Regions from separate parts of the Bacillus sp. NPDC094064 genome, predicted to be linked through region 1. Evidence: a T-box and tRNA genes for the amino acid it is inferred to sense, from the RefSeq annotation. Region 1 holds a T-box; the other holds one or more tRNA genes.
The links. The T-box of region 1 lies ahead of ileS (isoleucine--tRNA ligase). A T-box ahead of a tRNA ligase gene usually reads a tRNA of that ligase, here a tRNA-Ile.
Positions count from the first base shown of each region.

Region 2: it has a tRNA-Ile gene. The T-box ahead of ileS (isoleucine--tRNA ligase) is inferred to sense a tRNA for this amino acid. The anticodon was not compared.

Region 1 is NZ_JBNNUI010000006.1:282,791-295,467, forward strand. Features, by position in the region: gene argS (arginine--tRNA ligase) at 1-993, shown strand, start outside; gene ACQKNI_RS16135 (DUF2085 domain-containing protein) at 1,105-1,434, shown strand; gene ACQKNI_RS16140 (hypothetical protein) at 1,464-1,682, shown strand; gene ACQKNI_RS16145 (class I SAM-dependent methyltransferase) at 1,870-2,748, shown strand; gene ACQKNI_RS16150 (endonuclease/exonuclease/phosphatase family protein) at 2,742-3,536, shown strand; gene ACQKNI_RS16155 (tetratricopeptide repeat protein) at 3,839-8,041, shown strand; T-box leader at 8,141-8,380, shown strand; gene ileS (isoleucine--tRNA ligase) at 8,435-11,536, shown strand; gene ACQKNI_RS16165 (M36 family metallopeptidase) at 11,780-12,677, shown strand, end outside.
Region 2 is NZ_JBNNUI010000009.1:65,993-78,669, forward strand. Features, by position in the region: gene ACQKNI_RS19720 (DUF2624 domain-containing protein) at 1-40, opposite strand, end outside; gene ACQKNI_RS19725 (YitT family protein) at 190-1,068, shown strand; gene ACQKNI_RS19730 (metal ABC transporter ATP-binding protein) at 1,304-2,074, shown strand; gene ACQKNI_RS19735 (metal ABC transporter permease) at 2,074-2,907, shown strand; gene ACQKNI_RS19740 (Fur family transcriptional regulator) at 2,921-3,334, shown strand; gene ispG (flavodoxin-dependent (E)-4-hydroxy-3-methylbut-2-enyl-diphosphate synthase) at 3,414-4,517, opposite strand; gene ACQKNI_RS19750 (hypothetical protein) at 4,682-5,047, opposite strand; gene yqgB (protein YqgB) at 5,121-5,879, opposite strand; tRNA gene ACQKNI_RS19760 (tRNA-Ile) at 6,117-6,190, shown strand; gene sodA (superoxide dismutase [Mn]) at 6,415-7,026, shown strand; gene ACQKNI_RS19770 (MFS transporter) at 7,145-8,422, shown strand; gene ACQKNI_RS19775 (peptidoglycan D,D-transpeptidase FtsI family protein) at 8,532-10,655, shown strand; gene ACQKNI_RS19780 (PstS family phosphate ABC transporter substrate-binding protein) at 10,992-11,909, shown strand; gene pstC (phosphate ABC transporter permease subunit PstC) at 11,937-12,677, shown strand, end outside.

The DNA of each region.
Region 1 (12,677 bases):
CGTCACGAATCTTTAAAAGAGTTTTCTCGTATTTATGAACTTCTCGGTGTAGAATTTACTAATTTTCAAGGAGAAGCTTTTTATAATAACTTAATGGAAGATTTTATTGGGATTTTAGAGGAACATGAATTACTTGAAGAGTCAGAAGGCGCATTAGTCGTTAATTTAGAAGAAGAAGGTATGCCACCTTGCTTAATTAGAAAATCAGATGGTGCGACAATTTACGCAACACGCGATTTAACAGCAGCATTATATCGTCAAAGCACATATGGATTTGATAAAGCGTTATATGTAGTTGGCCCGGAACAAAGCTTGCATTTCAATCAATTTTTCACTGTATTAAAAAAGGTTGGCTACACTTGGGTTGATGGTATGGAACATGTACCGTTTGGATTCATATTAAAAGACGGTAAGAAAATGTCGACGCGTAAAGGAAGAGTTATTTTACTTGAAGAAGTACTTGAAGAAGCGATCGAACTGGCAAAACAAAATATTGAAGAGAAAAATCCAAACTTAAAACAAAAAGAAGAAGTAGCAAAGCAGGTCGGTGTTGGGGCAATCATATTCCATGATTTAAAAAATGAGCGTATGCATAATATCGAATTTTCATTAGAAAATATGCTGAAATTTGAAGGGGAAACAGGTCCGTATGTACAGTACACACATGCACGTGCTTGCTCTATTTTAAGAAAAGAAAGTGTGGAATTTGAAACATGTACGTTTGCATTAAAAGATGATTATAGCTGGAGCGTCGTAAAATTACTAAACAAATTCCCGCAAGTAATTGAAGCAGCATGTAACAAAAATGAGCCATCCATTATTTCAAAATACGTATTAGATGTAGCACAATCGTTCAATAAATATTATGGAAATGTGCGTATATTGGAAGAGAGTGAAGAAAAGGATAGTAGACTGGCATTAGTGTATGCTGTGACGGTTGTATTAAAAGAAGGATTACGATTACTTGGGGTGGGTGCTCCTGAGGAGATGTGAAATAGTAGTAAACTGACAAACCGGGTCTAGTATGAACCTGGTTTGTTTTTTTATTGATATATAATTTTTTTGCAAAATCAATTAAAATCTATTTAGAGAGGGTGATTCATATTGATTCGAACTTTTATCTTACAAATTCCTTGTCATAGAAAATCTAAAAGAAGTTTCCTTAAACTACAAAAGTACATACCTTTATGTACGCGTTGTACGGGCATGCTTATTGGTATTTTACTGTTTCCAATTTATTTTTACATAACACCTTCATTTCCTATGGCAATCATACTATCAATTTGCGCTCAAATTCCGTTACTTATTGATGGATTCACCCAAAAATGGAAATGGAGAAGCAGCACAAATTTGCTAAGAGTAACTACCGGTATATTAAGCGGTAATGGGATGGGATTACTCATTTCATCTAGCATTATATGGATTCTTTCTTAAAGCGTATATTAATGGAGGTAGCTACTTAGATGTTCTGGATCTATTTAATTCTAATTTGCATTTCAGGAGGAAGTGGAATTGGTTTTATCATGCACGAGAAATATACAGAAGCAATAATAGCTTTTGGTATGTGCACATTGTTTATTGGCGTGCTATATTATTATCTTAAAAGAAGCAAAAAAAGAAGAAATTTCGACTGCGGCGATTTAGATTGTACTGATTGTTTAGATTGTGATTGTAATGATTAAGCTTCTATTGATCTATCTTTCTTCAAAGTAAAAAGGGTTAGTGTATTTTTAACGATGCACTAGCCCTTTTTGCTTTAGAATTTTGCTATTTATGATTAACTGGCTTAAATATTCCACACAAGTGTAGGAATATGTCTTCTATAAATAGAATTTTATTTTTGTGTTGTATATAAAGGGGGAATAGACATTGGAAACGTACGATTGGAATAGTAAACTGATATATTTAAAAAACACGAGAGACTTATATTACAATGACGATTATTTAAGTTTTTTAGTAAATACAGTTTGGCAGATCTCTGGGCCAGTACATATTGTTGATTACGGTTGTGGATACGGCTATTTAGGCCTAGTATTGTTGCCTTTACTTCCAAAGGGCTCAAAGTATACAGGTATTGATAGCGGGGAAACATTAATAGCTAAAGCAAGAGAGTTATTTCGTTCACTTCCATATGAATCAGAATTTATTGAAGGAGATGCTACAGAAATTGAATTAAAAAATAAATACGATATAGCAATCTGTCATGCTTTCTTATTACATATGAACTCACCAAAAAAGATGCTAGAAAAAATGATACAGTCAATTAAGGATGGTGGTAAAATAATCTGTTTTGAACCACATTGGATTTCAAATATGTCTTCATACGTGTTAGATGGAGAGAGCCAATCGAAAATTATCCAGCTAGGCATTTTACAGAAATTATTTGAAAGTGACACGCAGAGAAGTGGTAAAGATGGCAATATCGGCATGAAAATACCGATGTATTTAAGTGAATTAGGTGTGAAAAATATTGAGTGTAGAGTGAGCGATAAAGTGAATTTTTTAGACTCTAATATACATCACAAAGATAAAAACGATTTGTATCATTCGTTAAAAGAAGAGGGAATAGCGGGCAATCTAGGAGATAAACAGCAATTTATAGAACGTTTAATGGCCAGGGAATTAACATATGATGATGCGCTAGCTCAATATGAAGCTGAACTACGATTTTTTAAAGCATTTCATCTACATTCTTCTTTAGTATATACTCCGAATATGAAAATTACATATGGTGAAATAGTATGTTAAAAGGTAGCGCTTTATTGAGGATTGCTACCTTTAATATATGGAACCATGAGAGTCTTTGGTTTGAAAGGTTAGAAGCTATTTGTGAGGAGATTCGAAGCATTTCTCCGCATATTCTTGCTCTACAGGAAGTTAGAAGTTCTGTTAATTTGAAATCAAAGGAAAATGTGGCCCAGTATATAGCGAATCAAACTGGATATCCGTTTTGTATATTTAAAGAGTACCCTGATTCTCCAGATGAAGGACTAGCTTTTTTTAGTAAAATTCCTATTATAGCTGAAGAAGCAATTTGGGAAACTGATATAGAGGAATCAAATTATTGTGCCATTCGAATCACATTTAAATATAAAGATTGGAAGTTCGGAGTTACGAATGTTCATTTAAATTGGAAATCTAGTAGGATAAGACAAGAACAAATGAACACTGTGAATAATTGGATTGAAAACAGAGCCAGTAATTATGAATTATTATGTGGCGATTTTAATGATGATCCATATTCAATGGTGCATCAATACTTAATTCGGAAGCATTGGATAGATGTAGCTCAGTTTAAAGAAATCGAAGAGAACATGATAGCTCAACCAACTTTAGATTATAGAGAGAATCTGAATTTAAAAGGCTATGTAAAGCAAGAAAAAAGATACGATTGGATCATGATACAAGAAAATGCCGCATTTGAATTTCCTACGATTGAAAACGTATCTATATTTGGGGATTCGGTACTAACTTCAACTGGTGTGTTTCCTAGTGATCATTACGGTGTTTTTGCAGATTTGGAATTTGATAAGTGAAAATAATGTCGTTTAATGTTGGTAAGTCGATATTCGACATATAATCGCTGATATATTTTGAAAATCGCCGATATAATTTTATATATAGAGTTCACCTTTTGAAAGATAAGAGCTACATGTTACGTTATTTCATAAAATCAAACAAAATACAGAGAAAAACAAACATTTTTACTATATTCTGTTATGGATTAGAATAATATTAAATAATACCACTCATTATAAGAGATTATAGTTGAATACCTACAATATGATGTGTAAAATCTAAGCAAGTAGCAGTATAAATATAAATTCGAGGTGAATGCATGCTAGATTTTAAGCAGTTAGAAGCTTGTTTGAAAGACAAGAGATTTGTAGATGGATTACAGGAAATAAATAAAGAAATTTCATATATAAAAGAAACGAATACTATATCTTATGTGAAAAAGTGGCTTGCTAATATTCCTTCACATGAGGAGTTTGATATATTAATTCGCCTTACTGATGAAGGGCTTATGCACCAATACAGTTCATTCCTCATTCGCTACGCTTATAAAAAATTCCCAAATATGAGAACGCTCTCTTTATATTGTGACGAGTTAATTGATGAGCGGAAAATTCTTGAAGCAGAACAGTTGTTAAAAGATTCTTTAGAAGAGAGTAATAAAGAAAAAATAGATGTCGATTTTTTAGCGAAAACATACTTTACGTTAGTACGATGTCTGTTAGAAATGAAACGAAATGAAGAAGCGCTAATCTATATGCAAAAAGCAGAGGAGTACAGTACACGTGCGGTTTTTGATAAATGGGGCTACGTCTATATGCATACAGGTGAGTGGGAGAAAGCAGAGGAACAATTTATAGCCGGCATGCAGCATAAAGATTGTGAAGAGTTATCTACCTATTTATTATCACAGTTATATGCGAATAAAGGGGAACAGAAACGTGCATTACAGCTAATTGATGATGCGATTGTAAAGTTCCCGCAAGTACCATATTTTCACTTTGAAAAGGTGAAGTATTTATTAGATTTAGGGCAATATGAAGAGATGTTAGCGGTAATAGATAATATTAATCGTCAGCTTCCTTATCATGCTTATGAGGCTTACTTTATTCATTTACGTGCAGAAGCGCTGTATAAAATGAATAAACTTGTAAACTTACAGGAGTTATTAAAAGAAGAAAAAAGTTTAAAAGAATCCTTGTATCATAATTTAGAAAAAAATCGAGATGGAAAAAAGGTTCACCTGCCGATAGTTCCTATTGTACAAAAGGATAATTATTGTGTTCCGACAAGCTTAGAAATGATGTTGCAAATTTGGGGAGAGAAACATACACAAGACGAAATTGCAGAGTTTATTTTTGATATGACAGGTTCAAAGTTTTCGGATACTGTTTCGTATTTAGAAGGATTAGGTTATGAATATCGTTATTTCAAAGGGAATGAGGAAAACTATAAGAGACTGCTTGACCGAGGAATTCCCGTTTTATTAAGTATAGATATTGAGCATGCTTCGCATGTGCAAGTACTATCTGGATATGATGATACGTTACAAGCTTTTTATGTTCAAGATCCAAACTTTATAGAACCAGTTCTTGTGGAATATAGTAAATTGCAAGAGAAATATCGTTATACAGGTTGTTTGGCAATCACGTTTGTTCCGAAAGAAAAGAAGGAACAACTATCGTTTTTAAGTGAAGAAGAAAATCAGTATTTTAAATCCATTTTTTCTCTTACAGATCATTTAGATGAACACGATAAAGAGGGGGTTAGTCATTTAGTACACTTTTTAAAAGAGACGAGTGATAATCCGAATACGTGGTTATATACGATTAAACATCTAGATGTTGAAGTAGATAAAGAGTTTATTCTTAATTGTATAGAAAAGTTAACGGAAAAGTTTCCGAACTCGGATTTTGTTAAATTACATGGTGCCCAGTGCTTTATCCGTCTTCAAGAAATGGAGAAAGCTGGGCAAATGCTGACAAGTGTTGAGAAGAAAAATAATCGTGCTTTGTATCATTTGATAAATGGAAGATATGCATTTGAACAAGAAAATTATATAGAAGCAATTTCAAGTTTTCGTTCGTCGTTACAATTGGACGCAGATCAGCCGATTGCTTGGAGTTTTCTCGCTTTATCCTATATGTATATCGATAAATGTGAAAATGCGCTGCAGTTTTCTCAAGTTGCTTTAGAGCGTAGTCCTGAAAGATTCACGTTAACGAATCACGGTTTAATATTAATCGATTTAGAAAGATATGAAGAAGCATATGACATCTTTAATGATTTGTTAAAAGAGTATAAAAGTGAGGCGCATGTATGGTATGAGCGAGCGAGATGTGCACATCAATTAGGGAAGTTACATTTAGCGATAAAAGGGCTTAAAGTAGCGATTCATTTGGATAGTAATGCACCTTACATTTATACGAAACTTTCGGAAATATACGAATCAGATTTGAAGGATGATAAAAGTACGAAAGAAATTTTATTAAAAGGTATTGAGAATTGTGATGATAAAGCATCTCTTTACGTAAGGTTAGGTGACTATCATTTTCAGAATGATAGTTTAGAAGAAGCAGAAGTATTGTATGAGCGTGCTTTAGAAGAAAATGATGAAGATGTTTATTCTCATTTCGGAATTACGCAAGTGTATATGGCAAAAGAGCAATATAAAGAAGCGAAACAATATATTCTCGGTATCGAAAAACAAATTGAAAAGAGTCAAGATTTCCTTATGAATGCTGGGATGGTTTTATGGGATGCAGAAATCGAACTGGGCGGGAATGAGGAAGAACTAAAATTAGCATTGGTTAAATTAGAGAGTGGTATAAAGCAGGGAGATTATAGTGTAGCAAGTGCATTAGATGAATATGTAAATCGAATTAAAGGAACTGTGTTTGTACAACGAGGTATAGCTTTTTTAAGAACGTTACAAAAAGAAAGAAATGAAGTAAGTGAATACGGTTGTTATATAGGTATTTTATATGAATCTATTGGACAGTACGGCCAAGCAATGAAAAGATATAATAAGGCAATAGAACAAAAGAAAACGGCATTACCTTATTACCGAATTGGCGAAACACTTATGGCATTAGGGCAATTGACAGAAGCAAAACAAGCGTATGAAACATGTTTAGAGCTTGATGGGAATTTCGTAGGTGTACATTTACAGCTTGCAGAAATATATGAAAAAGAAGAAAATCATTCAAAGGAACAAAGTCATATGGTTCAGGCGATGAAAGAGGAACCATTGCATATAAATATGGAATACTTGGCGCAGCTTTCAGTAAAAGTAGAATTACAGGAAGAGTTGCTAGCGGAATTAGAACGGTTAGCTGGAGAAGTACCTGAAATATGGCGATTAGATGCGATCGCATATGTGTATGGAGCAATGAATGAAATAGATAAGGAAAAAGAACAAATTGAGCAAGCGATACAATTAGATGGGGAACATACGGAAGTTCTATATCATTATGCGAATGTATTGGTGAAAAAAAGAGATGCAAAAGCAATGGAAGTTGCAATGAAAGTCATGCGACAAGATATAGGTAATGAACGTATTTTTGATGTTTATGTGAAAGCAGTAGAACAACATCAGAAATTGTCTAACATACGTGATTTTTTGCATACATTGAAAGTGAAAAAAGCAGAAAGAAGTGCGGCATTTATGTATGCAGCAGCTGCGGTTACTGAAATGTGGATTGAACGCCAGCAAAATGAACAACCGAAAAAGTCTATATTTACGAGAGCGTTTTATCGTATGAAAAACCGTGCGAAAGAAATTTCAATGATAACAATAATCATTGAATTATATGAAATTTCGTTAAAGTTAAATCCGAAAAATAGTATGGCAGCGCAGCGATTTGCACAATTTTACGAGAATGCAGCGATGAATAAAGAAGCGATAGAAGTTTTGGAAACATCGTTAGAAAATAAATGGGATTATGATGTAGCGAAGCAACTAGTAAATCTTTTTATCGAGTGTGAAGAACAAGATAGATTGCAAGATGCTTTGGAACTAACGAAGCAAATGGTTCGAGAGTTACCAGATGACTATGATACTCTTTTTTTACAAGCACATGTTTTCTTTGAAGCCGGAGAAGAAAGAAAAGCAGAAAAGATTTATTTACAATTAACGGAGAAAACACCGTTTGTAAATAGAGGATTCCTTGCTTTAGGGGAAATGTATGAAAGTCAAGAGAGATTTGAAGAGGCAATTCACTTATTAGAAGGCGCTTCTATACATCATCCAAACGATACGGCAATTCTTCTTTCTTTAGCATCTTCATATCATGGGGCTGGACAAACGATAAAGGCAGAAAAAATAACAAGTGAAGTATTAACTATGGATGCTACAGACTTGTTAGCAAGATATGATCACGCTTGTTACTTAGCTCAATTAAACAGACATGAAGAGGCTAAACAAGAGCTTGAAATTGTAATTCGGGAAGATGGAACTGGATTTTTTGCGGAGCTTATCGAGAAAGATGAGGATTTAGCAGGAATACGAGAACTTGAGAAGTAACTGTATAGGAATGGTTAAGCAAGGATATAATTAAATATATATTTCGAATTAGTTGACAATTGATTGCCAAATGGCATAGAATAGCTTTTAACAAAGTATACAAATCTGAAGACGAGAACGAGTAAAATAATGAACTGTTCCCCAGAGAACCGGTGTATAGCTGAAAGCCGGTGTTCAGACGTTATTTGAAAATCATCTCCGAGGAGCCGAGGCTGAACATAAGTAAGCTCGGACGGATGTCTACCGTTACAAAGAACACGTATGATAGTACGTTGCTAAGTGCTATTAGTGAATAGCTAATAGAATTAGGGTGGTATCGCGGGTAAACCCGTCCCTACTTTATAGGGACGGGTTTTTTGTGTGCTTTAAAACATTCAAAAGGAGTGATTGTAGATGAAGAAAGTAGATGTAAAAGAGTCAGCTGTAGGGAGAGAAACACGTATTCGTAAACAGTGGAACGAGCAAAGCATTTTCGAGCAATCAATTCAGAATCGAGAAGGCGCACAATCTTTTGTGTTTTATGAAGGGCCACCAACGGCGAATGGATTACCGCATGTAGGTCATGCACTTGGACGAACAATTAAAGATGTAGTAGCAAGATATAAAACGATGGCAGGCTATAAAGTATTAAGAAAAGCGGGCTGGGATACACATGGTTTACCTGTAGAATTAGGTGTTGAGAAACAACTCGGTATTTCGGGTAAACATGAAATTGAAGAGTACGGCATTGAACCGTTTATTCAAAAGTGTAAAGAGAGTGTATTTACTTATGAGAAGCAGTGGCGTGAATTCACTGAAAGTATCGGTTATTGGGTAGATATGGATGATCCATACGTTACGTTAGAAAATCCCTATATCGAAAGTGTATGGCATATTTTAGGGACGATTCATGAAAAAGGATTATTGTATAAAGGGCATAGAGTTTCACCATACTGCCCAAGCTGTCAAACATCTCTTAGTTCACATGAGGTTGCACAAGGGTATAAAACAGTAAAAGATTTAAGCGCAACAGTTAAGTTTAAAGTGAAAGATAGTGAAAATGAGTATTTCTTAGGTTGGACAACAACACCTTGGACGCTTCCAGCAAATGTGGCGCTCGCTGTACATCCGAATATGGAATATGTTAAAGCAAAACAAGAAGGTCATGTATACATTGTTGCGAAAGAACGTGTACAAGATGTATTAAAAGAAGACTATGAAGTATTATCTGTTCATAAAGGTGAAGAATTAGTAAACACATCGTATACAGCACCATTTCCGATGAAAGAAGTTACAAATGGCTACCGCGTTATCGGAGCAGATTTCGTAACGGCAGATAGTGGTACAGGACTTGTTCATATCGCTCCAGCATATGGCGAGGACGATTATAAAGTCGTTCAAAGTGAAGGATTGTCATTCTTACATGTTGTAGATGAAAAAGGTGAGTATACGGAAGCAGTACCGTTTTTGAAAGGTAAGTTTGTAAAAGATTGTGACGTTGATATCGTTCGTTATTTGGCAAAGGAAGGGTTACTATATCATAAAGAAAAGTATGAACATAGCTATCCACATTGCTGGCGCTGTGATTCACCGTTACTGTATTATGCAGGAGAGAGTTGGTTAATCCGAACAACTGCAATTAAAGATACATTTTTACAAAATAATGATTCTGTCACTTGGTATCCAGATCATATGAAACATGGAAGATTCGGTAAGTTTTTAGAAAATATGGTGGACTGGAATATTAGCCGAAATAGATATTGGGGAACACCATTAAACGTATGGGAATGTGAAAGCTGTGATCATCAATTTGCGCCAAAAAGTATTGCTGAATTAAGAAAACATAGCACGAAAGAAACGCCTGAAGATTTAGAATTGCACAAGCCATATGTAGATGAAGTGCAAGTTTGCTGCGAAAAATGCGGAAGTACAATGAATCGTACACCTGAAGTAATTGATGTTTGGTTTGATAGTGGTTCCATGCCGTTTGCACAATATCATTACCCATTTGAAAATAAAGAGTTATTTGAAGAACAGTTTCCAGCGGATGTTATTGCAGAAGGCATTGATCAAACGCGCGGCTGGTTTTATAGTTTATTAGCAGTGTCAGCACTATATACAGGAAAAGTGCCTTATAAGCGAGTGTTATCACTAGGGCATGTTCTAGACGAAGAAGGACAAAAGATGTCTAAAAGTAAAGGCAATGCACTAGATCCTGTTGATTTAGTAGAGAAGTTTGGTGCGGATGCGCTACGGTGGGCTTTACTCGTTGATAGTGCTCCATGGAATGCGAAACGTTTTTCTGAAAGAACAGTACTGGAAGCCAAATCTAAATTTGTAGATACGTTAGTCAATGTGTATAGCTTCTACGTTTTATATGCAAATTTAGATGGTTATAATCCGAACGAAATGTATGACGTAAAGCGGACGAAATTAGATGAATGGGTATTGTCAAGATTGCATAGCACAACGAAAAAGGTAAGAACGGCACTGGATGATTACCAGTTTACAAATGCAGCTCGTGAAATCGCGGCGCTTGTAGATGAAGTGAGTAATTGGTATGTAAGGCGTTCACGTACTCGTTTTTGGGAATCTGGTATGAATGCTGAGAAAGCAGCTGCGTATGACACACTTCATGAAGTGCTTGTAACAGTTAGTAAATTAATTGCACCATTTACACCATTTGTCGCTGAAGATATTCATTTGAATTTAGAAGGCAGAAGCGTTCATTTAGAAGATTATCCAGTTGTAAATGAATCACTTATTCAGCCGAAATTAGAAGCGGAAATGGATGCTGTTTTACAAGTTGTTGAACTTGGAAGAAGTAACCGTAATCAGCATTCTTTAAAAGTAAAACAGCCGTTAGCAGAACTTGTATTACTTGAGCATAAAGAGAATGATATCGATTGGGAATCTTATCGTGATATCGTAATGGATGAGCTAAATGTAAAAGTATTCCATGTGGAACTCGATGAAACGAAGTATACATCCTATCAATTAAAGCTGAATTTTAAAACAGCTGGGCCGAAGTTCGGTAAAAATGTGAATGCAGTAAATGGCTGGTTAAAACAATTGTCACAAGAAGAAGTACAGCGCTTTGTCTCAACTGAAAAAGCGGTATATCAAGCTACGTCAGGGGAAGAAGTAGTTGTAACAGCTGAAGATGTATTGGTTGAGAAAGTTGCAAAATCAGGCTTCTCTAATACGACTAACGGGCAATATACGGTTATGTTAGATACGAATGTAACGGAAGAATTGTTACAAGAAGGGGTAGCACGTGAATTTATTCGCGCCGTTCAAGAATATCGTAAGCAGTTGAATTTACCGGTTAATTTACGTGTGGATGTTATTCTTGATACAGAGCAAGAACTACAAAAAACGTTAACGAATCATAAAGGTTTGTTGGAAGAAAACTTACTCGTTAAGCAATTTACATTTGATCGCTTAACGAATGAAGACGATGAACTATCTTTAGGTGAGACGAAAGTTCGCATTAAATTAAACGCGGCAAATTAAAGAAAAAGGAAGTTGGAATCATTCCAACTTCCTTTTTGTATGGTTAGGAAAGAAATATATTTCTACAGTATTTTGCTCCTTTTACACATAAATATTGAGAAAATTCCACTCCCCCTAAATGTAAAGGTAATAGATTTGCTCGTATAGAATTACTCGTAGATTCACTTTATTTCGTTACTTATGGACAGTAATAGCCTTATAGGAATGGGGTAAAGGTTTCAATTTATTAGGGGGAGTGGTTTCATGTTTAATAAAAAAATGGTGGCAATGGCAATGACTGTACCATTAGTAATGGGGACAATTTCTACTGTTTCGGCATTGGAAAAACAACAAGTAAAGCTAGAAGCATATTCACCGCAAAAGAAAGCAATTGAATATTTGAAAGGACATGCTACGGAATATGGATTAAAGCCAGACCTTTCAGATTTACAATATATTTCTACAACGGATACGTCAGTAGCTTCATATGTTCGATTCCAACAAGTAGTTAACGGTGCTCCTGTATTTTCAAAACAAATAACAGTTACTATTAATGGACAGGGGCAAGGAGTACTTGCTGTGTCTGATTACCAGCCTGTTCAAAATGTGAAGGAAATAACGAAAAAGATTAGTGAAAAAGATGCAGAACAAAAATCAATGGCGTATGTTGGAGGGGAAAGTGAGCAAAACTTATGGGCTCCTACAGAGAAAGAATTCGGATATATTGTTGAAGATGGAGTCGCTATTCCAGTATATAAAGTTGTAGTCCATTCTAATAATCCATTCGGTGCATGGGAAACATTTGTTGATGCGGAAAATGGAAAGTTAATTAAAAAAGTTGATATAAACCGAAAAGTAGAAGGAACTGGAAAAGTATTTTTACCTAATCCTGTCGTATCAAGTGGTAGTCTGGCAGGGTTAAAGGATAATAAAGATGCAGATTCAACGGCTTTAACGAATCAATTGAAAACAGTTACTTTAAAAGGTTTAGATGGTACAGGGTTTTTAATTGGAGAGTATGTAACAATTTCTTCAAAATCGAAGACAAAATCTACAAATTTACAATTTAACTATACACGCGCGAATGATAGCTTTGAAGATGTTATGTCATATTATCATATTGATACATTACAACGTTACATTCAAGGGCTAGGATTCAAAA
Region 2 (12,677 bases), on a different contig from region 1:
GATTTAATTTTTTATTAACAATTTGTTTAATGAGGTTCATCGTGTTATCCTCCTTCACACGTTCTTCTATCGAAATATATGAGCACATGGCTTGTACATATTCTTATAGGGTTTCTTTTTTTATGAGGAAAAGAAGCGTATGTTATAATAAAGGGACAAAATTACAGAGAAAGAGTATAAGGAGGACTTATGGAGCAAAAGCAACATCGAAAAGAAAGTGTTATTCATCTTATTTATCGTTTAGTTATGATTGTTTTTGGGGCAGCATGTGCGGCGGTAGCAATTGAACTATTTTTGATGCCAAATAAAATTATTGACGGTGGAATTATTGGTATTTCTCTTATTTTAGATTATCTTACTCCGAATATTTGGTGGTTAAGCTTCTCTACTTTGGTTGTTGTTCTCAATATTCCGTTTATGTATTCAGGTTATAAGCAAATCGGAAAAACCTTCATGTTATCTTCGGCCTTTGGTATTGTAGCTTTAGCATTTATTGAATCAACGTTACACGCTGTTCCGCCGTTTACAACAGAACCCATTTTAGCGACAGTGTTTGGTGGTCTTATTTTAGGTATTGGTGTAGGGCTTGTTATTCGTCATGGTGGATCAATGGACGGAACGGAGATTATGGGGATTTTATTAACGAAGAAATTACCGTTTTCTGTTGGTGAATTCGTAATGTTTGTGAACTTATTCATTTTTGCATGGGCAGCATTTGTATTTGGTGTTGAACAAGCTATGTATTCTGTTATGACGTACTATATTGCATTCAAAACAATTGATACAGTAATTCAAGGATTAGATGAAACGAAGGCAGTTTTAATTGTATCAGATCAATATGAGGAAGTATCAAATGCAATTTTACATCGTCTCGGCCGTGGGACTACAAAGCTCGTGGCAAAAGGTGGTTACACAGATAAAGAAAAAGAAGTTATTTATGCAGTTGTAACCCGCCTAGAAGTGACGAAGTTAAAATCAATTGTGTATGAAATTGATGAAAATGCGTTTGTTACGATTATGAGTACGCAAGAGACGAACGGTGGTAAGTTTAAATCAGCTATTCATTAAAAAGGTAACCCGCAAAAGCTCGATCGGTGTGGATGGGAAAACAATGATTAAAGTTTCATTTTATAGAAATATTTTTTGAAAGCAGAGAATTTTTCTCTGCTTTTTGTTATAATAGTAAGGTTTCTTGAAAAAAAAGATATATTTTAGGCAGATTGGTTTACAACTATAATAAGCTGTACTATAATTCAAATAGATATAAATCGGAATGATTCTGAATTAAAATAGGTGAGATGCTATGAATAATATATTGGAAATAGAAGGATTAACGTTTCGATACGAAGATCGCAACGTGTTAGAAGATATTAATTTGCAAGTTCCGAAGGGAGCTTTTTTAGGTTTAGTTGGGCCGAATGGTTCAGGGAAATCGACGTTACTTAAATGTTTATTGGGTGTCTTAAAGCCAAAGCAAGGAAGCATTCGATTATTTGGTATTGATAGTAAGAAGTTTAAAGAATGGAATAAAGTTGGTTATGTATCCCAAAAGGCAAGTAGTTTTAATTCAGGTTTCCCGGCAACAGTTTTTGAGGTCGTGTCAATGGGACTTGTTTCGAAAAAAGGTCTTTTTCGCTTTTTTACGAAAGATGATAAGGAAAAAGTAGAAAAAGCAATTGCTGATGTAGGTATGAGTGAGTTTAAAGGACGGAATATTGGAGAACTTTCTGGTGGGCAACAACAACGTGTATTTATTGCTCGCGCACTTGTAAGTAATCCACAATTGCTTATTTTGGACGAGCCTACTGTTGGGATCGATGTGAAAAATGTAGAAAGCTTTTACGAGATATTAGAGGATTTAAATAAAAGGTTGGGCATCACGTTAATTCTTGTTACACACGATATGGGAGCAGTTACCGAGAAGGTAACACATGTTGCATGCTTAAACCAACATCTACATTTCCATGGTAATGTAGAGAAATTCCGAGAGTTAGAAGATGCGGAAATGTCCGTCTTATATGGGCATCATGTTCACCGTTTAGAACACGAACATGAGCATCACGGGAGGATATGATGATACAAGATTTTTTACAATATGACTTTTTACGTAACTCTTTATATGCGGGGATTTTAATAGGACTTGTTGCGCCGCTTATCGGTGTATTTGTTGTGATTCGCCGCATGTCGCTTATTGCAGATGCATTGAGTCATGTGACGTTATCAGGTATTGCTGCAAGTTTATTACTTGAAAAAACAATTTTCACAGGTGGATTTTTAAATCCTCTATATATGGGAATGATTTTCTCGATAGGTGGAGCGTTACTAATTGAAAAATTACGAACTGTATATAAGCATTATCAAGAATTAGCGATTCCAATTATTCTTTCAGCGGGAATGGGAATCGGTGTTATTTTCATTTCACTTGCAAATGGATTTAACACAGATTTATTTAGTTATTTATTTGGTAGTGTAAGTGCTGTTACAAGTGGAGATTTAATTATTATTGGTATTGTAGCAATTGTTGTACTTGCAACGATTAGTTTATTATACAAAGAGTTGTTTTTACTATCATTTGATGAGGAATATGCTGTATCAACCGGTTTGAGTGCAAAGTGGATTCACTTTATTTTTATTATTTTAGTTGCGCTTGTTATTGCAGTATCCATGCGTGTTGTAGGTGTTCTTCTCGTATCATCTTTAATGACGTTACCAGTTGCAGCAAGTATTCGTATTGCTAAAGGATTTAAACAAACAATTTTCTTTTCCATTATATTTGGTGAAATTGCAGTAATTGGTGGAATGTTTGCTTCGTATCAACTTGATCTAGCACCAGGTGGTACAATTGTTGTGATAGCAGTTCTTATTTTGATTGGTGCAATTTTATGGAAGAAGAAAAAAACTGCATAAAGTAGGGATAGGTATGAATCTAGCAGAAGCTTTACGCCTAATGAAGGAAAAAGGATACAAACATACGGGGAAAAGGGAAGAGATGCTCAGATTATTCGCAGCTCATAATCGTTATTTAACTGCGAAAGATGTTTTAGAACATATGAAAGATGATTACCCAGGACTCAGCTTTGATACGATTTATCGTAACTTAACGGTTTTTGCTGAAATTGGTGTTTTAGAACAAACGGAATTAAATGGTGAAAAACATTTTCGTTTTACATGTTCTATTATGGAACATCATCACCATTTTATTTGCTTGGATTGTGGTGGTACGAAAGAAATTACTTCCTGTCCAATGGATTTTATGAATAAAGATTTTAACGGTTATGAAGTAACCGGTCATAAATTTGAAATATACGGTCGTTGTCCCAAATGTGCAAAATAAAAGCTCGTCGGTTATATAACTGACGAGCTTTTTGCATAGAAAAGAAGGTTGCTCACAAATATTGTGGGCAACCTTCTTTTTATTGTTCTTGTGTTTCTTTTTCTTTTTCTCGTTCAGCAGCCATTTCAGCAGCAATTACATCGATTTCTTTTTTCAGTTCTTCTACCATTGTTTCTTCTGGTACTTTACGAACGACTTTCCCTTTACGGAATAATAATCCTTCTCCACGTGCGCCAGCAATACCGATATCAGCTTCACGAGCTTCACCAGGACCGTTTACAGCGCAACCGAGTACTGCAACTTTAATAGGTACTTGAAGTGTAGAAATATATTCTTCTACTTCATTAGCGATGCTAATTAAATCAATTTCAATACGGCCACAAGTTGGACAAGAGATAAGTGTTGCTGCATTAGATGCAAGACCGAATGACTTTAATAGTTCACGCGCAACTTTTACTTCTTCAACTGGATCAGCACTTAATGAAATACGTAGTGTATTTCCGATACCCTTGCTTAAGATTGCTCCAAGACCAGCGGCACTTTTTACAGTTCCGGCAAATAATGTTCCAGATTCTGTAATACCTAAATGTAATGGGTAATCAAAAGCGCGAGATGCTTTCTCGTATGCTTCGATTGCTAAGTTAACATCAGAGGCTTTCATAGATACGATAATATCGTGGAAATCTAAGTCCTCTAAAATTTTAATATGGTGTAGTGCACTCTCAACCATACCATCAGCAGTTGGATATCCATATTTTTCTAAAATATGGCGTTCTAATGAACCAGCGTTTACACCGATACGAATTGGAATACCGCGCTCTTTTGCCGCATTTACAACGGCTTCTACTTTATGGCGGCGGCCAATGTTACCTGGATTGATACGTACTTTATCAATGCCACCTTCAATTGCTTTTAAAGCAAGACGATAATCAAAATGAATATCAGCAACAAGTGGAATGTTGATTTGTTTTTTAATATCAGCAATAGCATCTGCTGCGCGTTCATCTGGAACGGCAACACGAACAACTTGACAGCCAGCTTCTTCTAAACGTTTAATTTCAGCAACTGTTGCTTCAACATCATGTGTTTTTGTTGTTGTCATACTTTGTATAATTAATTCATTATTACCGCCAATTGTTAAATTACCGACTTTAACTGGACGTGTTTTTGTACGATGAGTCATTTCATTCACGAATAGATCGCTCTCCTTATAAAAGAAGTTTCTTATTTAGTCCCGTATATCAATGATAGTATACGTGATACAGGGCTATAGAAACCGAAGTGCTCGGTTTCACTTTTACTATTGTATCAGCGCCTTTATGTAATTGACAAGGATTAAGTGATCGCTTATTGATATAACGGGAATTTATAAGACTTTCCAATTTGTATTTTTGTAGCAGATGTACTTTTATTTAATTGTTTAAAGTCATCAATTACTTTTTCAATAGAAGGGATTTTTTTCTTATTAATTTGTTCTGTAATCGAGAGGACTGTTTCACCAGTTTTTACTTCGATTGTTTTATAAGTTACATCAGTTTCTTTTTCTGCTTTATTCTCTTTATCCTGTTTTGTATCTGTGTCTTCTTTTTTTATAGTTTGAGCAGAGGTTGTTTTTTTATATGAACTTAACATCGGTAAAGTGCCGATTTTTATGTCGTAATAAAATATATAGCCGAGAACAAGCACGAATAAGAATATACCTAATCTTTTCATATTCTTCACTCCTTTGCTAGGAATATATGCTTGTCCAAAAAAAAAATGCCTATTTAGGCATTTTTTAACGCTTTTATTTTTCTTTCGGTTTTGGAACTTCTTTAATCGTTAAGTATAGAACGATTAAAACAACTGCGATATAAATGAACGTTGCCCCAGGTACGACGATCTTGAATAAATCCATAATCATGAAGAAAATGGTTGGGATTGTGTAGCTGTATGCGGTTAGCGTCCAAACTTGTTTATAGGATAGTTTACGTTGACCGCTCATGGCAGAACCGATGAACGCAAGTAAAGTCACGCCTACAAAAGTGATGAATAATTGGAATAGGTACACTAAGAATCCGATAACAAATAATAAAATTGGGTAAATATTATCGAATAAAGAAATAAATTCTTGTAGATCTTTTTTCTCAAGCGATGCACCTAACAAATCGTTATAAGAATACGTTTGTGTTTGACCATTTCCCATAGAGACTACTTTATCTTTTAAAACAAATAAACCTGTTTTATTTTGGTATTTTTCTAAGTCTGTTGAATTCGGATCAAATACGAAAAGTGCATTTCCCTCTTCTTTTTCAATAGGTTGATCAATATCGGCTTTTAGTTCGCCATTTTCAATTTTAAAATCAGGTAAATCTTTATCGATGACTTGATTTACCATGCTCACACCATCCTGGATAAGACTACCGTATAAGAAAGTTCTTGGAATAGTAGTAATTAAGCAAAGTAGCATAATATACAAAATGGTTTTACCGATTTTTTGAAAACGGAATAGCGCCATATCTTTAGGTGAGTATACACTTTTTGCGAATTGGGTAAATATGGACATAGATTCACTTCCTTTATGTATGTATAAAATCATTGTAACGTACGAATCTAGGGAATCTCAAGTTATATTACATATAGTAGAGAGAACTGAATTTCTCTTTTATTAATTTTCTACTTTTAAAAGAGAAAAATACAATTGACACTTTTCTTTTGCATATGGTAAATTTATCTTACATTTCTTAAAGGATATATCCGATAGGAATTCAGTTATTTTATATATGATTACATACATAATTGTGGACCCTTAGCTCAGCTGGTTAGAGCAGACGGCTCATAACCGTCCGGTCGTAGGTTCGAGTCCTACAGGGTCCATATCCATTTCATAAGTTTATTACGTTAGCAGGAAGCTTCCTTGTAGAAGGGAGCTTTTTTTTACGGAATATATGAGCATTTTAATTGAAAAGAAGTGGGAATTTTGCTACTTTAATGGTAGCAAGACAATGTGATTTATTTGTTTGCACCCTATGGCAATTAGGGTAGAATGAAGTTGTATGTCGCATATTAGTGGCAATACATAAACTGGGAGGAATATAACAATGGCAAAACACGAATTACCAAATTTACCTTATGCGTATGATGCATTAGAACCTCACTTTGACAAAGAAACAATGAACATCCATCATACAAAACATCACAACACGTATATTACAAACTTAAACGCTGCTTTAGAAGGTCATGCAGAATTAGCTGACAAAAGCGTTGAAGAATTAGTTGCAAACTTAAATGAAGTGCCAGAAGCAATCCGTACAGCAGTACGTAACAATGGTGGCGGACATGCGAACCATACATTCTTCTGGACAATCCTATCTCCAAACGGTGGTGGACAACCAGTAGGCGAACTTGCAACTGCAATTGAAGCGAAATTTGGTAGCTTCGATGCATTCAAAGAAGAATTCGCAAAAGCTGGCGCAACTCGCTTCGGTTCTGGTTGGGCTTGGTTAGTAGTAAATAACGGTGAGATCGAAGTAACAAGCACTCCAAACCAAGATTCTCCTCTAACTGAAGGTAAGACTCCAGTTATCGGTTTAGATGTTTGGGAGCATGCTTACTACTTACATTACCAAAACCGTCGTCCAGACTACATCGGTGCATTCTGGAACGTTGTAGATTGGAACGCTGCTGAAAAACGTTACCAAGAAGCAAAATAATTGTAACAATTATAGAAAAAAGCTAGGAGAATGCTCCTAGCTTTTTTTCTATGCTTTCCTTTTACATAATTGGGCTTGTCTTTGGAAGACTAGAACATGAAGTAAAGGAGAGTTGTGTATGAAGTGGAAACATATAATTGGTGACGTTGAAGTGAATCGGGATTTAGTGTTATTGCTCCTTATTGGAGGCTTATACACGCTCGCAATTTCTTTATCGAATACATTTGTGAACATTTATTTATGGAAACAAACACAAAATTATGTGAATCTTGGCTTGTATAATTTGGCCAGCGTTGTATTACAGCCTCTCACATTTCTTGTAGGTGGGAAATTTGCGAAACGTATTGATCGCTCGATCTTGTTAAGAATAGGTGTGGGAACGTTAGCTGTGTTTTTTATCGTTGTTTTAGTAGCGGGAAAAAGCGCTTCTCACTATATTTTATTAATGGGAGCCCTCTTAGGAATCGGATATGGTTTTTACTGGTTAGCGTTTAACTTATTGACATTTGAAATTACAGAACCAGAAACAAGAGATTTCTTTAACGGTTTTCTCGGGCTCCTTACATCCTTCTCTGGAATGATTGGACCAATAGCAGCAGGATATACAATTTCACGTATGGAAAAATGGAGTGGTTATACTGTCATATTCTTTCTTTCATTAGTGCTATTTGCTATTGCGGTCGTTTTAAGCTTTTTTTTATCTAAGAGAGAATGTGAAGGACGTTATGAAGTGATGCAAGTATTGAAAGAGCGACGGATTGATAAAAATTGGGGGAGAATTACACGGGCTCATTTTTTTCAGGGGTTGAGAGAAGGGACATTTATTTTTGTCATTTCCGTATATGTTTATTTAGCAACTGATAGTGAGCTCGCGCTAGGGAAATATAGCTTAGTAAATTCTACTGTATCATTTATATGTTACTACTTAGTCGCTCGTATGTTAAAGAAAGAGTGGAGAAAAAAAGCAATTTTACTTGGAGGCATTATTTTATATGCGGTCGTATTTTTAGTTATATTCAATGTTACATATACAAAGTTACTTATTTATGCGGCATGTATCGCGATTGCATACCCTATTTTACTCGTTCCGTACGGATCAATGACATATGACGTAATTGGTAGAGCGAAAAATGCGAGAGAGTGGCGTGTAGAGTATGTAGTTGTCCGAGAATTATGGTTAAATGCCGGTAGAATTTGTTCCATTTTAAGCTTTTTGTGTGCGGTTCTATTTTTTCCACCTGAAAAAAGCTTACCTTTCTTATTATGCATTTTAGGTGCTGGACATTTTCTTATATATTTTGCAGTTAAAAATGTCAAATATGAAGAGGGAAATGCGGGGAAAACAAGTGTGGTAGCGCAAGGAAACACGCAAAATCAAACAGAACCAGAAGGTTAACTTCTCGTTTATTTTATGCTAGAATAGAAAAAGATGTAAGACAGCAGTGAGGACACCTGTATAAAGGTGTCCCTTTCACATTACATAGCTGTTGGTAGAGGGGGTTTGTATGAGTAAGAAGCAGAAGCAACAAAAGAAAAAGACCCACGTTCCATTTCGGTTAAACGTGCTGTTTTTTTGCGTGTTTTTAATGTTTTCCGCGGTTATTGTAAGGCTCGGATATGTACAAATTGTTCGCGGTGAGGAATATAAGAATGAAGTGGAGAAGAAAGAGAACTCCACGATAAGTAATCCAGTCCCGCGTGGGAAAATATTTGACCGTTATGGGCGACCTGTAGTAGATAATACAGCTGTTCGTACAATTACATTTACAAAAATGAAAGGATCAACTGCGGAAGATCGCCAAAAAACAGCGGAAAAATTAGCTGGTTTGATTGAGGTACCGATAGATAAATTAACAGATCGTGATAAAAAAGACTATTGGCTTGCTCTGCATAAAGAGGAAGCGAAAGAAAAGATTACGAATAAAGATCGTCAAGAATTGAAAAATAACAAAATTGACGAAAAAGAATTAGACGAACGTCAACGAAGTCGTGTGACGGAAGAAGAGATTAATCAATTATCCGCAAAAGATTTAGAAATACTAGCGATTAGAAGTAAGATGGACGGCGGATATGCAATGACACCTCAAGTTATTAAAAAAGATGCTACACCAGAAGAATATGCGATTATTAGTGAAAATCTAGCAACATTACCAGGTATAGATACGAATGTTGATTGGGAACGAAAATATACGTATGATGATTTATTCCGAAGTGTTCTTGGCGGCGTGTCGACATCTGATGAAGGTTTACCGAGAGAAAAACTAGATTACTATCTTGTTCGTGATTATAATCGAAATGACCGAGTAGGAAAAAGTTATCTTGAACAGCAATATGAAGATAGCTTGCACGGTACGAAATCAGAAGTGAAAAATATTACAGATAAAAATGGTAATATTTTAGAAACGATTAATGTATCACAAGGACAACGAGGCAATGACCTGAATTTAACAATCGACATGGAATTACAAAAGCGTGTGGAAGAAATTATCACTAAAAATTTATTGAAATATAAAGGGGGACAACCTCTTTTAGATCGTGCATTCGTTGTAATGATGAATCCGAAAAATGGTGAAGTTTTATCTATGGCTGGGAAACAATTAGTGGAAGAAAATGGAGAAACGAAAGTACAAGATTTCGCGTTAGGAACGATGACGAGTTCTTATCCGATGGGATCGACTGTAAAAGGTGCGACAGTGCTTACAGGGTATCAAACAGGTGCGATTCAACCGGGTTCAGTTCAACTTGATGAACCGATTGTATTAAAAGGAACGCCAAAAAAATCTTCTTGGAAGACGATGGGATATATTAATGATCTGACAGCATTAAAAATGTCTTCTAACGTATATATGTTTAAAACAGCGATGAATATCGCAGGTGTTCCATATGTGAGAGGTGGTACGTTAGATATACCACAAAAAGCATATGATACGATGCGTTATTATTTTGGACAGTTTGGACTTGGCGTGAAAACAGGTATTGATTTACCGAATGAATCTGCTGGACAAAAAGGTAAAACAGATAATATTCCAGGTTTCTTATTAGATTTATCAATTGGACAGTATGATACGTATACACCGCTTCAATTAGCACAGTACGTGTCAACAATTGCAAATGGTGGTTACCGTATGCAGCCGCAAGTTGTGAAAGAAATTCGTGAACCGGAAGCAAAACCAGACGAAGTTGGAAAAGTTGTTCATTCTATGGAACCGAAAGTGCTAAATCGTATTGATATGCCTGAATCACAAATTAAACGTGTTCAAGAAGGATTTAGACAAGTATTTAATGATGCCGGTGGTACAGCTACGAAATACTTTACAGGTGCACCATATAAAGCTGCTGGTAAAACAGGTACAGCTGAAACCGTGTATGGCGGTGATAAAGAGAATGGTAGAAATGCAAAAGGTGAGCGCAAAGAGACATATAACTTAACAATGGTAGGTTATGCGCCACTTGAAGACCCTGAAGTAGCCTTTTCTGTTGTTGTACCTTGGGTTGATGATAAATCAGGTATTAACGGTTATATTAGTCGTGACATTATGGACGCTTACTTTGATTTGAAAAAGCAAGAAAATGGTGAAGCTCCAAAAGATGCAAAAGATAATAAAAATAAAAATCAAGATGATGAATAAAAAAGTCGTAAAAAAAGCACACTATCTGAAAAGATAGTGTGCTTTTTTTTATAGTTTATGCATATCGTGTAATAAATGTGGACAAGTATAAACGATTGAAAAAAGTACGCAACCCCACAAATGATACTTGTATATTGTGTGCTGGGAGGATAACGATTTTATGGATTAATAACCAGTGTGGATGAACAGCCCGCTATTGATTAAAATTTCACCTTATGTGGATTCTTGTGGAACTTTACAAAACTTTTACAAACAATTAAAACCGAATTAATAGTTTAGCAGTATTCTTATATCTGTAATCCTGTTATTTCCGGTTACTTCTAGGAGGAAGAACACGTGAAATGGATGAGTACGTCGATTAAAGTTTTCATATTATCGCTATGTTTCCTTTGTTTTGGCATGACTACTGCATTTGCTGTGAGTGATATGGGAGAAGTGAGAGTTGATGGATCCTCAACAGTTTTTCCTATTATAGAAGCAGTAGCGGAGGAATACACAAAGGCGCATCCAAACGTGAAAATTTCGATCAGTGTATCTGGAACAGGAGGAGGGTTTAATCGTTTCAGTAAAGGAGAAGTAGATATAAATAATGCTTCAAGAGTAATGAAACAAGTGGAAGAAAATGAAATGAAGAAAAACTCCATTCAGTTTACACCGTTTGAAGTCGCTTACGATGGTCTTACGATCGTTGTAAATCGTCAAAATCATTGGGTAGACGATATGTCAATAGACGAGTTACGTCTATTGTGGAGTGAAGATGGAAGAGAGAAGCGATGGTCACAAATTCATTCATCATGGCCACGTGAACAGGTGAAATTTTATGCGCCAGGTGTAGATTCTGGTACGTATGATTATTTTCAAAATGTCATCTTACAAAAAAGTCGCATTGTAAAAAAAGTCTCTTTGTCTGAAGATGATCAAGTTATTATGCAAGGAGTAATGAATGATAAAAATGCCATTGCTTTTGTAGGATATGCTTATTATATGGCCAATCGAGATAAGGTGAAAGCGATAAAAGTAAATGGTGTATTTCCGACGAAAGAGACCATTCAATCAGGTAAGTATAAGCCTTTATCTAGACCGCTATTTACTTATGTGAATAATGCATCGATCCGAAATAAAATGAATGTAGCAAATTATGTGGAGTTTATGATTCGGCATGTTGGTAACCTTGCTGAAGAAGTAGGGTATGTAAAATTACCAAAAGAAAAATATAATGAACAGCTGCGAATGTTAACAGAAATAAAAAGGTAATGTCAGGGTGGAAAGGGGTTTTCATCTTTGGCTCATAATGACAAAAGTCAAATTACATTTTCTGTACAACATTTGATTGAAAGAAATATAAAACAAAGAAAAAAAACGCAGCGAATCAATCGAATGGTTCCGTTATTACTAAAAATAATTGCTAGCGTGTCGATTGTGACGACACTTGGAATTGTTTTTACGTTAGCAAATGAAACAATGATGTTTTTTCAAAACATACCATTACACTTCTTTTTGACGGAGAAAGAATGGTTACCTTTTTTTGAAGATCCTAAATTCGGTATATTACCACTTATATGTGGAACAGTCCTTGTAACGGCGATTGCTATGTGCGTAGCAATTCCTATCGGTTTAGCTTGTGCCGTATTTTTAAGCGAATATGCTTCAAATGGTGCACGGAAAATATTAAAGCCGATGTTAGAACTATTAGCAGGCATTCCGACAATTGTATATGGCTTTTTTGCACTAACAATTGTCACACCGCTTTTACAACGGGTTATACCAGATTTACAATTTTTTAATGCGATAAGTCCAGGGATTGTTATTGGATTTATGCTGATACCTACAATTGCATCTCTGTCTGAAGACGCGATGAGAGCTGTAGCGAAAGGAACGAAAGAAGCTTCGTTAGCACTCGGAGCAACTCGCCTTGAGATGGTAAAACAAGTAGTGTTTCCTTCGGCTTTTACAGGGATTATAGCGGCGATTATATTAGCAGCTTCCAGAGCGATTGGTGAAACGATGATCGTTGTAATTGCA